Regions from separate parts of the Aquamicrobium segne genome, predicted to be linked through region 2. Evidence: riboswitches for the same ligand, from Rfam matches in the RefSeq annotation. Region 2 holds a riboswitch; the other holds the start of a gene.
What was found. Region 2 has a riboswitch for S-adenosylmethionine ahead of ACFPLB_RS06695 (homoserine O-succinyltransferase). Riboswitches for the same ligand answer to the same signal wherever they lie in the genome.
Positions count from the first base shown of each region.

Region 1: linked by a shared signal. The riboswitch ahead of ACFPLB_RS11755 (O-succinylhomoserine sulfhydrylase) and the one ahead of ACFPLB_RS06695 (homoserine O-succinyltransferase) in region 2 are both predicted to bind S-adenosylmethionine.

Region 1 covers NZ_JBHSLL010000039.1:32,499-39,194, reverse strand. Annotated here, with positions in the region: gene ACFPLB_RS11775 (DUF6455 family protein) at 1-63, opposite strand, end outside; gene ACFPLB_RS11770 (YMGG-like glycine zipper-containing protein) at 191-511, opposite strand; gene ACFPLB_RS11765 (ABC transporter substrate-binding protein) at 681-1,454, opposite strand; gene ACFPLB_RS11760 (2'-deoxycytidine 5'-triphosphate deaminase) at 1,546-2,646, opposite strand; SAM riboswitch at 2,737-2,814, shown strand; gene ACFPLB_RS11755 (O-succinylhomoserine sulfhydrylase) at 2,873-4,066, shown strand; gene ACFPLB_RS11750 (catalase) at 4,163-5,641, opposite strand; gene ACFPLB_RS11745 (hypothetical protein) at 5,912-6,696, shown strand, end outside.
Region 2 covers NZ_JBHSLL010000016.1:34,820-41,515, forward strand. Annotated here, with positions in the region: gene ACFPLB_RS06675 (DUF3108 domain-containing protein) at 1-415, shown strand, start outside; gene yddG (aromatic amino acid exporter YddG) at 452-1,333, shown strand; gene gloB (hydroxyacylglutathione hydrolase) at 1,384-2,151, opposite strand; gene ACFPLB_RS06690 (class I SAM-dependent methyltransferase) at 2,289-3,029, shown strand; gene ACFPLB_RS06695 (homoserine O-succinyltransferase) at 3,132-4,055, opposite strand; SAM riboswitch at 4,125-4,204, opposite strand; gene ACFPLB_RS06700 (pyridoxal phosphate-dependent aminotransferase) at 4,332-5,441, shown strand; gene ACFPLB_RS06705 (prephenate/arogenate dehydrogenase family protein) at 5,445-6,386, shown strand; gene ACFPLB_RS06710 (DUF2125 domain-containing protein) at 6,437-6,696, opposite strand, start outside.

The sequences.
Region 1 (6,696 bases), on a different contig from region 2:
GTCAAAAATCCTGAACTGCCTCCAGACAAGTTCAGTCAGCGGCCAGCGTTGCGCAGAAGCCATATCTGCCTCCTGCGCTGCATGTTAGAGTATTTCATCCCATCATGGAAACGAATGAAATGCCGCAGGCTCTTTTCATGGAGCGCGGTTGCGTCCTGCCGGACGCAACCGCCTGTCCTTGCAAAACGCTCTAATAGCGCCCGCTATAATAGCGCTCATCACATTCAGCGACATAGACCTGACCATTGGGCGCGCGGTAACGGCACATCTGGCGATCACCTGGCTGTGGCCCGCCGGAAGTGGCAACCACAGCACCAAGCAGCGCACCGGCACCGGCGCCAATCAGCGTGCTCTTTGTATCGCGGCCAATCGCCTGACCAACCAGTGCCCCGCCCACACCACCAACGGCGGCCCCTGTCGTGGCGCGCTGCTGTTGCGGCGTTTGCGAACAGCCGGCAAGACCCATGGTCAGGGCGACAGCGCCAATGGCTGCAAATTTAAAAACTCTCATCTGATCCTTCTCCTTGTCTGATAGCCCATTCTCACATCGCATCATGAAGATGAACGTAAGCTGACTGCAACAGGTTCCGGGTTTTTGATACAAGCCCTTACATCATGCGATCAGGGCGGCCAAAAGGCCGCAACTTGCGCTGCGGCCTTTCAAGAAAAATGCTGATTGATCAATAAATATCAAAATTGAAATATTTTGACTGAATTTTCTGGTAGGTGCCGTCAGCAACAATGGCGTCAATGGCGCTGTTGATCTTTTCGCGCAGTTCATCCTCACCCTTGCGAATGGCGATACCGGTTTCCAGTTCAGTGCCCTCAACATCGCCAATTAGCTTGCAGCAATCCGCCTCATCCGAATTGTTGAGCCAGTCAACGAGAACGAATTTATCGGACACAAGCGCGTCAAGACGGCCATTGAGCATATCCTGCACGGCCTCTTCCTGTGTCGGGTAAAGCTTAACATCCGCGCCAGCCTTGGCATAATGATCCTGTGCATAAATTGCCTGCGTGGTCGCCGATTGCGCCCCGATCGTCTTGCCCGCAAGCTCTTCGGGCTTGGTGCCGCTCAGGTCACTGTCCTTGGTGGCGATGACAGCCAGCGGCGTGACATAGTATTTATTGGTAAAATCAACCTGCTCCTTGCGCTCTTCGGTGATCGACATGGAGGCAACAACAGCATCGAACTTGCTGGCCTGAAGGGCTGGAATAATGCCATCCCAATCCTGCACGACAAATTCACATTCGACCTTCATCTGCTCGCAAAGCGCATTGGCAATGTCGATGTCAAACCCTTCAAGCTGACCATCGGCTGTCAAACTGTTGAAGGGAGGATAAGCACCTTCAGTCCCAATCCTGAGCTTGCCATCCTGTGCGGCTGCCTGACCGGCGATAAGAGCAATCACGCTCGCCGTGGCAACGCCTGCGAGCCATCTGGAAATTCGCATATTATACCTCTTCCCAAAAAATTCAGGCCCCTTTGGCCTTGTCTCCAGCCAAGCACAGCCAGAAGCCGGAGACAAGCCGAAAAGGAGAGGCTTATACTTGAACGGGACTGCGAAAATGCTTGGAGAGTTTGAGGCCCTGCGCCTGATAGTTGGAGCCAAGATCAGCACCATAAAGCGCTTGCGGGCGTGCAAGCATATGTTCATAGACCAATCGGCCTACAATCTGTGCGTGATCAAGGATGAAGGGAACCTCATGGCTGCGCACTTCCAGAACGGCGCGGCTGCCGGTGCCGCCAGCAGCCGAATGGCCAAAGCCGGGATCAAAAAAACCGGCATAGTGAACCCGGAATTCACCCACCAGCGGGTCGAAAGGTGTCATTTCGGCTGCATATAAGGGCGGCACATGCACGGCCTCGCGGCTGACCAGAATATAAAACTCGTCAGGATCAAGCACCAATTCAGCCGCACCCCGATTATAAAGCGGCTCCCAGAAATCCAGCACCTCATGAATGGCGCGGCGGTCCACGTCGATGAGGCCGGTGTGATGTTTGGCGCGGTAGCCGATCAGCCCGTTGGCATCCCCTTCCAGATCAATGGACAAGGCAATGCCACCGCCAGAAATATCGGGCGGATCGGTTGCCACCAGCATCTCGCCTTGATGCAGCGCATGCAGTTCTTCTTCACCAAGCAAGGCATTGCCACTGCGAAACCGGATTTGCGACAGGCGTGAACCGGTGCGGGCAACGATTGGAAAGGTCCGCGGACTGACTTCCAGATAGAGCGGGCCATGATAGCCAGCGGCAATCTTGTCAAACTCCGCGCCGTGATCCGTCATCACACGGGTGAAAATATCAAGCCGTCCGGTCGAGCTTTTGGGATTGGCCGAGGCAGAAATTTTTTCTGGCAACGCAAGTGTTTCCAAAAGCGGCACGATATAGACGCAGCCCGTTTCCAGAACGGCGCCCGCGCTTAAGTCAATTTCATGCAATTGCAGCCGGTCAAGTTTTTCTGCAACCGAATGGCCCGGCCCCGGCAGAAAGGAGGCGCGCACCCTGAACGCCTTTTCTCCCAACCGCAGATCAAGGCTTGCAGGCTGAATCTGGTCAGCATCGAGTGCGCGAGGTGAAACAAGCGCGCCAGTTTCAAACAGCGCGGCAATTTCCTGATCGGGCAAAATGCCAGTCTGACGCAAGGCTCAAGCTCCCGGCCGATAGGGGATGACAATTGAATATGTCTTAAACATACAAATGATTGACGCAACCCGGCGTGAGGTTTAAAGCCATGCTTATCCCGTGGTGATTTGGCCGGTCGGCTTGCAGCCACGTTAAACAAGTCGCTAAGGGACCGTCGGACTCTTTGGAAGCTGTCTGTACCGGTTGCGACTTCGCGGCCGGTTTTTTGTTTTGGGAAAGAAAGCCATGACATCGGACAAGACACGCAATTGGAAACCACGCACGACGCTGGTTCACGACGCAACGCTGCGCTCACAATATGGCGAGATGTCAGAAGCAATCTTTCTCACGCAAGGCTATGTCTATAAAACGGCAGAGGCTGCCGAAGCCCGCTTCAAGGGTGAAGATCCGGGTTTCATCTATTCGCGCTACGCCAATCCTACGGTTGACATGTTTGAAAGGCGCATGTGTGCGCTTGAAGGCGCTGAAGAAGGCCGCGCCATGGCTTCAGGCATGGCAGCGGTGGCCGCAGCCATTCTGTGCAGCCTCAGGGCGGGTGATCATATTGTGGCGGCACGCGCTTTATTCGGCTCCTGTCGCTGGATCGTCGAGACACTGGCGCCGCGCTATGGCATTGAAGCCACGCTGGTCGATGGCAAGGACATTGCCAATTGGGAACAGGCCGTACGCCCCAACACCAAGCTTTTCTTCCTTGAAAGCCCGACCAACCCCACCCTTGAGGTCATCGACATTGCCGCTGTGGCAGCCCTTGCCAATTCGATTGGCGCAAGGCTGGTGGTTGACAATGTGTTTGCCACGCCACTGCTGCAACGCCCGCTGGAACTGGGCGCTCATGTCGTCGTCTATTCAGCTACCAAGCATATAGACGGGCAAGGCCGCTGTCTGGGCGGCATCGTCCTTTCCGACAAGGCATGGGTTGAAGAGCATTTGCAGGATTACTTCCGCCATACCGGCCCGTCCATGTCGCCCTTTAATGCGTGGACGCTGCTCAAGGGGCTGGAAACACTTGCCGTGCGGGTTGATCAGCAGATGCGCTCGGCCGCCCGCATTGCCGATCTTCTGGCGCAAGCGCCGCAGATCGAGCGCGTCATCTATCCAGGCCGTCCCGACCATCCGCAGGCCGATATAATCGCCAGGCAGATGTCAGGTGGCTCAACGCTCATCTGTTTTGACGTAAAAGGCGGCAGGGCGGGAGCTTTTGCCTTCCAGAATGCGCTTGATATTGTGCTGCTTTCCAACAATCTGGGCGATGCCAAAAGCCTGATTACCCATCCAGCCACGACCACGCACAAGAATCTGAGCGATGAAGCACGGGCTGAAAGCGGGATTGGTGCAGGCACGTTGCGACTGTCGATCGGCCTTGAGGATATTGACGACCTCGTAGAGGATATTGAGCAGGCGCTGGCCAGCGTTCGCTAGAGCATTTGTGCGACGTCAGATGGAATCATCTGACGTCGCACAAATTGCGGTTAAAACAAAAGTTTAGAGCCGGTCTTTCGACCGGCTCTTTCTAGTTCAGGCTTTGATCGCCTTCACCTTTGCCTCGATGCGGGCGCCAATATCGGCATCGACGCTCTTCCAGTAATCGAAAGCACGGCTCAGCACCGGTTCACGCACACCACCGGCAAGGCCACCGGCAACCGTATCAACCAGTGCCGCACGCTGGGCATCATTGAAGACCTCGCGCACCAGAGTGCCCGGCTGGCTGAAATCATCATCTTCAGCCCGCAGCGCATAAGCGCTGCGAACCATTGGACCATCAGCTTCCCAGCCATCTGCGACCGGGCCGGTCTCATCCGACCACGAACGTCCGCCGCTATTGGGCGCATAGACCGGGGCGTTGCCCGAATGATGATAGGTCATGTGGCCATCAAACATATAGGAGTTAACCGGCACCTTGGGCTGGTTGACCGGCAATTGATGGAAATTGGTGCCGATGCGGTTGCGCTGGGCGTCGGCATAGGCAAAAGCCCGGCCAAGCAGCATCTTGTCGGGTGACAGGCCAATGCCCGGCACGGTGTTGCCCGGCGAGAAGGCGGCCTGCTCGATCTGGGCAAAGAAATTTTCCGGGTTGCGGTTGAGCGTCATCTTGCCGACCCTGATCAGCGGATAATCCTTATGCGGCCAGGTCTTGGTCAGGTCAAACGGGTTGATGCGGTAGGTCTTGGCCTCTTCATAAGGCATGACCTGAACCGACAGGATCCAACTTGGATGCTCGCCACGCTCAATGGCGTCAAACAGGTCACGGCGATGGAAATCAGCATCATTGCCCGACATGGCGGCAGCTTCTTCATTGCTGAAGAATTCCATGCCCTGCTCGGTGTGGAAGTGGTACTTGACCCAGAATTTTTCGCCCTTTGCATTAACCCACATATAGGTGTGCGAGCCATAGCCATTCATGTGACGCCAGGTGCGCGGCAGGCCGCGCTCGCCCATCAGATAGGTCACCTGATGCGCGGTCTCCGGGTTGCTGGTCCAGAAATCCCACTGCATGTGATTGTCGCGCAGCCCGGAATCGGGCAGACGCCGCTGGCTGCGGATGAAATGCGGGAACTTCATCGGGTCACGCACGAAAAAGATCGGCGTGTTGTTGCCGACGAGGTCGTAATTGCCTTCACTGGTGTAGAATTTCAGCGAAAAGCCACGCACGTCGCGCCATGTGTCGGGGCTGCCCTGTTCACCGGCAACGGTGGAGAAACGCGCCAGCATATCCGTCGAAGCACCCTTCTGGAAAAGGGCTGCCTTGGTATAGGCTGAGACATCCTCGGTCGTTTCGAAAATCCCGAAAGCACCGGCACCCTTGGCATGCGGCAGACGCTCCGGCACCTTCTCGCGGTTGAAATGCGCCATCTGCTCCAGAAAATGCACATCGTGAAGCACGATCGGGCCATCGGCGCCAATAGTCAGCGAATTGCGGTCGCTCACAGCAGGAGCGCCGGTTCCCGTTGTGGAACCGGTGTTATGGGAATGGTCGGGTTTACCTTGATCTGACATGGGGTCTCCAGACTGTCTTGAAAGTTGAAGGGTGAAAACTGTGATGCCGATGCTCTTACATTGGTACTACGCCTGAAAAGAACAATGCGACAAACCTGCAAAGCAGGCAGACATTGTGCAAGACAGGAGAAAAGCTATCCTGATGAATTGATTGATCTGTCCCTGATTGGCATAAGATTGCCGCAAGTGCAAACAGGAAGCTGCCCGGGAACGGGTATCAACCCGTCAGCAGCATGAGGCTGCAAAACGCATGTCCCACACGGTAGAACCATGAAAAATCTTCTGATTATCGCTGCATTTTTTCTGTTTGGTGCACACACTGTTCATGCAGCCGATACAATCCCGGTTCTGCCGCCAGAGGCCCCAGCGGTGGCAAGCGGGCAGCCGTCATGGGCCTTGCAGATCACGCCCTATATGTGGGCGGCCGGTCTGGACGGAAACATATCGCCATTCCGGCGCGGACCGACGCTTGCGGTCGAAAAATCCTTTTCCGATGTGATGGACAGTCTCAACTTCGGCGGGTTCCTCGATATCTGGGCCCGTTCGGATCGTTTCATTTTTTCCGGCAATCTCATGTATGTCAGCACATCCGAAAACCACGGGACAGGCTTGCTGCCGGAAATCACCATTCCAGGACTGGGTTCCATACCAGCCGGCACCAGTGTTGATGCAGAATTTGATTCCAGACAATTCATGGCCACGCTACAGGGTGGCTACCGGGTCATCGACACCCCGCAATTGACGCTTGATGCGCTGGCTGGCGCTCGTTTCTGGCGCATTTCAAATGATGTGACGCTCACCGTCAATCTGGGTGACGGAAGCGTGAACGGCAGCTATGGCGAAAAATTCGGCTGGGTGGACCCGGTGGCAGGCTTGCGCGTCTTTGTGCCGATAACCGAAAAGCTCTCCCTTCAGGCACAGGGCGATATTGGCGGTTTTGGCGCAGGCTCCGACCTGACCTGGTCGGCGCTGGCGACACTGAATTATGTCGTCACCGATCATTTTTCCGTCTCGGCAGGCTATAAAGTGCTCAATGTCGATTATGAGCGCAGCGG
Region 2 (6,696 bases):
AAAGAAGCGCGGCAAGGACTGGGTGGCGCTGCAAGAGGCGCATTTGCGGGCAGCCATTGACCCGATTGCCTCCACCATGGTGCGGGCTGACAGCATTGACCATGTGTGTGGCCGCACGGTGAAAATGTATGATGGTGAAATACGCGCTGATCTGAAGCTCAGCCGCGTTTCCATGGGCACTGTTTCCGTAAAGGGCTATAAGGGGCCGACCGTTACCTGTCGCATGAATTTCCAGCCTGTTTCCGGCTACCGGAAGGGCAAGAAGTCGCTTAACTATCTGAAAGATCGCAGCCGTATCATGGTGACATTTGCGCCGGTCGGCCAAACCGGCATATATGCCCCGATCCGGGCAACGATCGGCACGCAGATCGGAACGATCACGATCAGCGCCAGCCGTTTCGAGGCGTCAAAATAGTTGCTGAATAAAAACGGGAGAGAGATAAAAATGGGGATGATGCAGGCAACACTGATCGGGTTTTCGGCTGTTGCCATGTGGGCGCTTCTGGCTCTGCTCACCGATGCGTCCGGGAACGTGCCGCCCTTTCTTTTGTCATCCATCACCTTTGCCATTGGCACCGGCGTCGGGCTTGTGAGCCGCCTGTTGATGCCCCGGCCCGCACAAAAGATACATATCCCGCCGCTGGTGTGGGTAATCGGTATTGCCGGATTGTTCGGCTACCACTTTTTTTATTTCACCGCCTTGCGCAATGCCCCGGCAGTGGAAGCCAGTCTGATTGCCTATCTGTGGCCGCTGCTGATCGTCATCGGCTCGGCCCTGATGCCGGGAGAGCGCCTTGCGTGGAACCATGTTTTGGGGGCGCTGCTCGGCCTTGCCGGAACTTTTTTGATCGTAACACGCGGCAATGGCCTGTCTTTTGATGCCAGTTACGCTTTCGGCTATGCCATGGCTGGCATCTGTGCGCTGGTCTGGTCAGCCTATTCGCTGCTGTCGCGCCGTTTTCCTTCCGTGCCAACAAGCGTGGTCACATGGTTTTGTGCCGCAACCTGTGTGCTGTCGCTGGTCTGCCATCTGCTGCTTGAAGAAACGGTGCTGCCAGCCAATGCGGGCCAGTGGCTGGCCGTGATCGGGTTGGGGCTGATGCCGGTGGGGGCCGCCTTTTACGCATGGGACATCGGCGTGAAGCGCGGTGATATTCAGGTGCTGGGGGCCGCCAGCTATGCCGCGCCACTTTTGTCCACTCTGGTGCTGATTGCCACCGGCTTTGCCGAGCCGTCGCTGCGCATTCTTGCCGCCTGCCTGCTGATTACCGGTGGTGCGGTGCTGGCGGCAAAGTCGCTGTTGCTTGGCAGGAAAATCCCGGCCGGGACTTAAGGTTTGTTTTGGCGCATGATCTTATCTGAAAAGTCTGCAGCTTTTCAGGATCATGCATTATCCTTGCGATGGCGGATTTCGGTAAAGACCTCGACATCCGTTGCATTTTCCATGCCAAGATTTTTACGGATTGTCGGATCGGCAAAGCGCAGGAACGGGTTGGTTTCAAGCTCTGCACCGATGGTGGTGGGCAAGGTTGGCTTGTTCTGTGCCCGCAAGGCCTCGATCTCTTTGGCGCGGGCCTGCAAGGCAGCATTGGCAGGATCAATGGTCAGGGCAAAACGGGCATTGCTCAGCGTATATTCATGGCCGCAATAGACTTGCGTGTCAGCAGGCAGGGCTGCCAGTTTTTGCAATGATGCAAACATCACTTCCGGTTTGCATTCAAACAAGCGCCCGCAGCCCAGCGCAAACAGCGTATCGGCGGTAAAGATGATGTTTGCCTGTGGCAGGTGATAGCAGACATGACCTGCCGTGTGGCCGGGGGTGGCAATCACGTCAATAAAGCCGCTGCCGAAAGCGATGCGTGAGCCATCCTTGACCGTCTCATCAATGCCGGGGATTTTGTCCTTCTCGGCTTCCGGGCCGGTAATGTGCAGGTTGAAGCGCTGTTTCAGGGCCAGATTGGCGGCCACATGGTCGCTGTGATGATGGGTGATGAACAGATGCGAGGGGGGCCAGCCGGTGCGCTCAATAGCGGCTATGATCGGTGCTTCTTCAGGCGCATCGATCAGCGCCACGGCATTGGTTTTTCTGTCGCGTATCAATGCACCGAAATTATCCTGCTGGCACGTGAACAGCTCAACTTCAACAGTCATGATCAATCTCCTTCGTCATTTTAGACATAGGGCGGATATAAGGGACTGTCATCCTCGCTTTTGGTTGCCCAGCGCAGGTTTTGTTGAAACTGCTGTCAACAGCGGTTAGCGTTTGATCAAAGCTGAAAAGGCGTTTCATGTATTCTGATATTGTTGATCTGCGTTCTTTTTATGCCTCACCCCTTGGCCGTCTTGCTGAGCGCTCGATTACCATGGCGCTGTCATCAATCTGGGCGCAGGTGCCCAATGAGCGTCTGGTGGGGCTAGGCTATGCCTTGCCCTGGCTGGAGCGCTTTGGTGCAGATGCGGAACGTGTGTTTGCTTTCATGCCCGCCACGCAAGGTGCGGTGTTGTGGCCAGCAACGGGACCTGCCGCCACAGCACTGGTGTTTGATGAGGAACTGCCGCTGCCGGATGCGTCTATCGACCGCATGTTGCTGGTTCATTCTCTGGAACATGTGGAAAACCCGCGCGAGACGCTGAATGAAATCTGGCGGGTTTTGTCGCCAGCCGGTCGTGTCGTTATTGTCGTGCCGAACCGGCGTGGCGTGTGGGCGCGTTTTGAACACACACCCTTTGGCACCGGCCGGCCCTATTCGCGCGGGCAGCTTGGCGACTTGTTGCGGGAGGCAAATTTCACACCGGCAGCATGGGCGGACGGGTTGTTGTTTCCCCCGTCACGCCGACGGTTCATGATGCGTATGCACAGCCTGCTGGAAAGCAGTGGCCGTAAAGCCTGGCCGATTTTTTCCGGTGTTATTGTCGTAGAAGCGCAAAAGCGCCTCTATCAGGGCATTCCGGTTGCCCAGCGGGCCTCGCGCCGCGTTTTTGTGCCTGTGCTTTCTCCGCAGGGCAGACCAAGCCTTGGCATGCGCTAAAGCATTTTGTGAGCACAGATGGTGCCATCTGGCGTTGCACAAATGCGGCTAAAACAAGAGCTTGGAGCAGTGGAAGCTGCGTTCGTCAGAACGCCCGTTGCGCTAAGCCGACTGGCCGATCTTGCTGAGATCAAATATGGTGGTCTGATAGACCTGATTGAGCCAGTTGCCAAACAACAGATGTGCATGTGAGCGCCACCGGTTGAGTGGCGGGCGTGAAGGGTCATTGCCCGGATAATATTCATGCGGCACGTCAATGGCGCTGCCTGCCGCAATATCGCGGTCATATTCTTCCTTCAGCGAGGTTGAATCATACTCGATATGGTTGAACATGTAGAGCCGGTTGCCGGTTGCTTCTGACAGCAGGCAGGGGCCGGTAATGTCTGATTCCATCAGCAGATCAAGGCCGCGATCCTGTGGAATGTCGTGGCTGCGCACTTCCGTCCAGCGTGATACGGGCACGGCAAAATCATCGGAAAAACCGGCAAGATAGGGCGAGGCCGGAATGTTGTTATGATGGCGATAGACACCGAAAGCCTTTTTATCCAGCGTATATTTGGGGATGCGATGGAAATGCCAGGCCGCGGCCATGGCCCCCCAGCAAATGAAGAAGGAGGAATGGACATTGGTGGTTGTCCAGTCGAAAATCTGTTCAAGCTCGCGCCAGTAATCCACATCCTCATATGCCAGCAGCTCGATTGGCGCACCGGTGATGATGAAGCCGTCGAACTTGCGCCCGCGCACTTCTTCCCATGTCTGGTAGAAGGAGATCAGATGCTCTTCAGACGTGTTTTTGGCCTTGTGATTGCCAACGCGCACCAGCGTCAATTCAACCTGCAAGGGCGAAGCGCCAAGCAGCCGGGCAAACTGGGTTTCGGTGCGGATCTTGTTGGGCATGAGGTTGAGCAAGCCGATCTGGAGCGGGCGGATATCCTGCCGCAGAGCGGTGCGTTCATCCATGACGGACACACCCTCGCGAACGAGTATTTCACGCGCAGGAAGCTGATCGGGGATCTTGATCGGCATCATATTCTCCAACAAACTGGCCGGCCAAACAAAAAAGACCGGCGGCGAAATCGCAACCGGTCCTGACAGGACTTGTCAGCCTCGGCCTTTTTTAGCGACTTCTTTAACGTGGCTGCAAGCCGACCGGCCAAATCACCACGGAACTGGCATATATTTAGGACTGGCCCCGATCTTCGTCAATGCTTGCTGACACACTCAAGTCTCGACAATGTCGGGTGTGACAGCTATTTCAAAATATCTTGCCGGAATGTCCCGGCCTTCAGCGGATTTCAGATCATGACCATGGCACCAGAACAGTCTCGTCCCCAGCCTCGCGCCGGTATTTTGGACATTGATGCTTATGTGCCGGGCAAAAGTACGGTGCCGCCGGGTGTGAAGCTGTACAAGCTTTCTGCCAATGAAAATCCGCTTGGCGCGTCTTCAAAGGCAACCGAGGCCGCGCGCGAGGCAGCCGGACGGCTGGAATTTTATCCTGACGGGTCATCGACATGCCTGCGCGAAGCCATTGCTGAGGTGCATGGGCTGAACATGGCCAATCTCATGTGCTTCAATGGTTCGGATGAGGCGCTGGCGCTTTTGTCGCGTATCTATCTTGCGCCGGGCGATGAGGCAATCTATCCGCAATATGGCTTTTTAGCCTATCGCATCGCCATTCTGGCAGCGGGCGCCACACCGGTGATTGCTGCTGAAAAGGATGAGCGCGTCGATGTCGATGCGATCCTTGCCTGTGTGAGCCCCAGAACACGCATGGTGTTTCTGGCCAATCCGGCCAATCCGACCGGCACCTATATTCCTTTCGATGAGGTGCGGCGTCTGCATGCCGGCCTGCCGAAAAATGTCATGCTGGTGCTTGATGCCGCCTATGCTGAATATGTGCGCCGCAACGACTATGAGGCGGGTATTGAACTGGTGGCAAGCGCGCAAAATGTGGTCATGACGCGCACCTTCTCCAAGGTTTACGGGCTTGGCGGGGCGCGTATTGGCTGGATCTATGCGCCAGTCCATATTATCGACGCCTTGGAAAGAGTGCGCGATCCTTTCAACGTCACGGCTACCGCACTTGCCGCAGGTGCGGCAGCGATCCGCGATCAGGCTCATGTCGAGCATTCGCTTGTTCATAATGAGACCTGGTTGCCCTGGCTCACTGAAGAACTGACGGCATTGGGGCTTCGGGTGACGCCCAGCGTTACCAATTTTATTCTCATTCATTTTCCGGAAGAAGGCAGGCATTCGGCTTCTGCCGCCGACGATTATCTGAGCGCGCGCGGCTATATATTGCGGCGCGTTGGTGCCTATGGGCTTCCCGATGCGCTGCGGATGACAGTCGGAACCGAAGAAGCCAATCGCGGTGTTGTCGCCGCACTGACTAAATTTCTGAAAAGTTGAAAAATGCCTGAACCTCTATCTGAACCTTTATTTGAGAAGATTGCCCTTGTCGGCATCGGCCTGATCGGCTCGTCTGTGGCCCGCATCATCCGAAAAAATAATCTTGGCCGCCATATTGCCATTGCCACCCGTAGTCTTGAGACGCTGGAGCGGGCAAAACAACTTGGCCTTGGTGACAGCTATTTTGCGCAAGCTGCAGAAGCGGTTTGCGATGCCGATCTGGTCATTGTCTCGGTGCCGGTTGGCGCTTCGCAAGCGATTGCCAAAGAGATTGCACCTGCCTTGAAAAAGGGAGCGATCCTGACTGATGTCGGCTCGACCAAATCTTCGGTGATTGCCCAGATGCAGCCGCATATTCCCGAAGGGGTGCATTTCATTCCGGGCCACCCGCTGGCAGGTACCGAAAAATCCGGCCCGGATGCCGGTTTTGCCGAATTGTTTGAAAACCGCTGGTGCATCTTTACCCCGCTGCCGGGAACTGACCCACAGGCACTGGAGAAGCTGTCGCAATTCTGGCGGCTTTGCGGCGCCAATATCGAGATAATGGATGCCGATCATCATGACCGGACACTGGCGATTGTCTCGCATCTGCCGCATATTATTGCTTATAACATCGTCGGCACGGCCAGCGATCTGGAAACGGTGACACAATCGGAAGTCATCAAATATTCGGCTTCCGGTTTTCGTGATTTTACCCGTCTGGCGGCTTCCGACCCGACCATGTGGCGTGATGTATGCCTGCATAACAAGGATGCCATTCTGGAAATGCTGGCGCGGTTTTCAGAAGATCTGGCTTCCTTGCAAAAAGCGATTCGCTGGGGCGATGGCGACAAGCTGTTTGATCTGTTTACGCATACCCGCGCTATCCGCCGCTCGATCATTGAGGCTGGGCAGGAGGTCGATGCCCCCAATTTCGGTCGTCAGGCTGTGGAGCATCAGAAATAAAACAGAGTTTCGAAAAGTTGCGGGTTTTTCGAGATCATGTGTTGAGAAAATTACTCCAGCGGCTTGATCCTGCCTAATGGGATGAAGCCCAGCGTGGCGTTGCTCCTGCTTATCGTGAGCGGCAGAATGGGCTGCTTGCCCATCATGGCAAGCGCGCCAAAGCCCTGTCTGATCTTGCGGGCCTGTTTGGGGATGGCGGTTGCCAGTATCTCGGCAATTTTTTCGGGATTGGTGATGCGGACCATCAGTTCTGCATCAACCAGCCCCTGTTCATCAATCGCGACAGGTCCGGTCACGGATACAGTCGCCT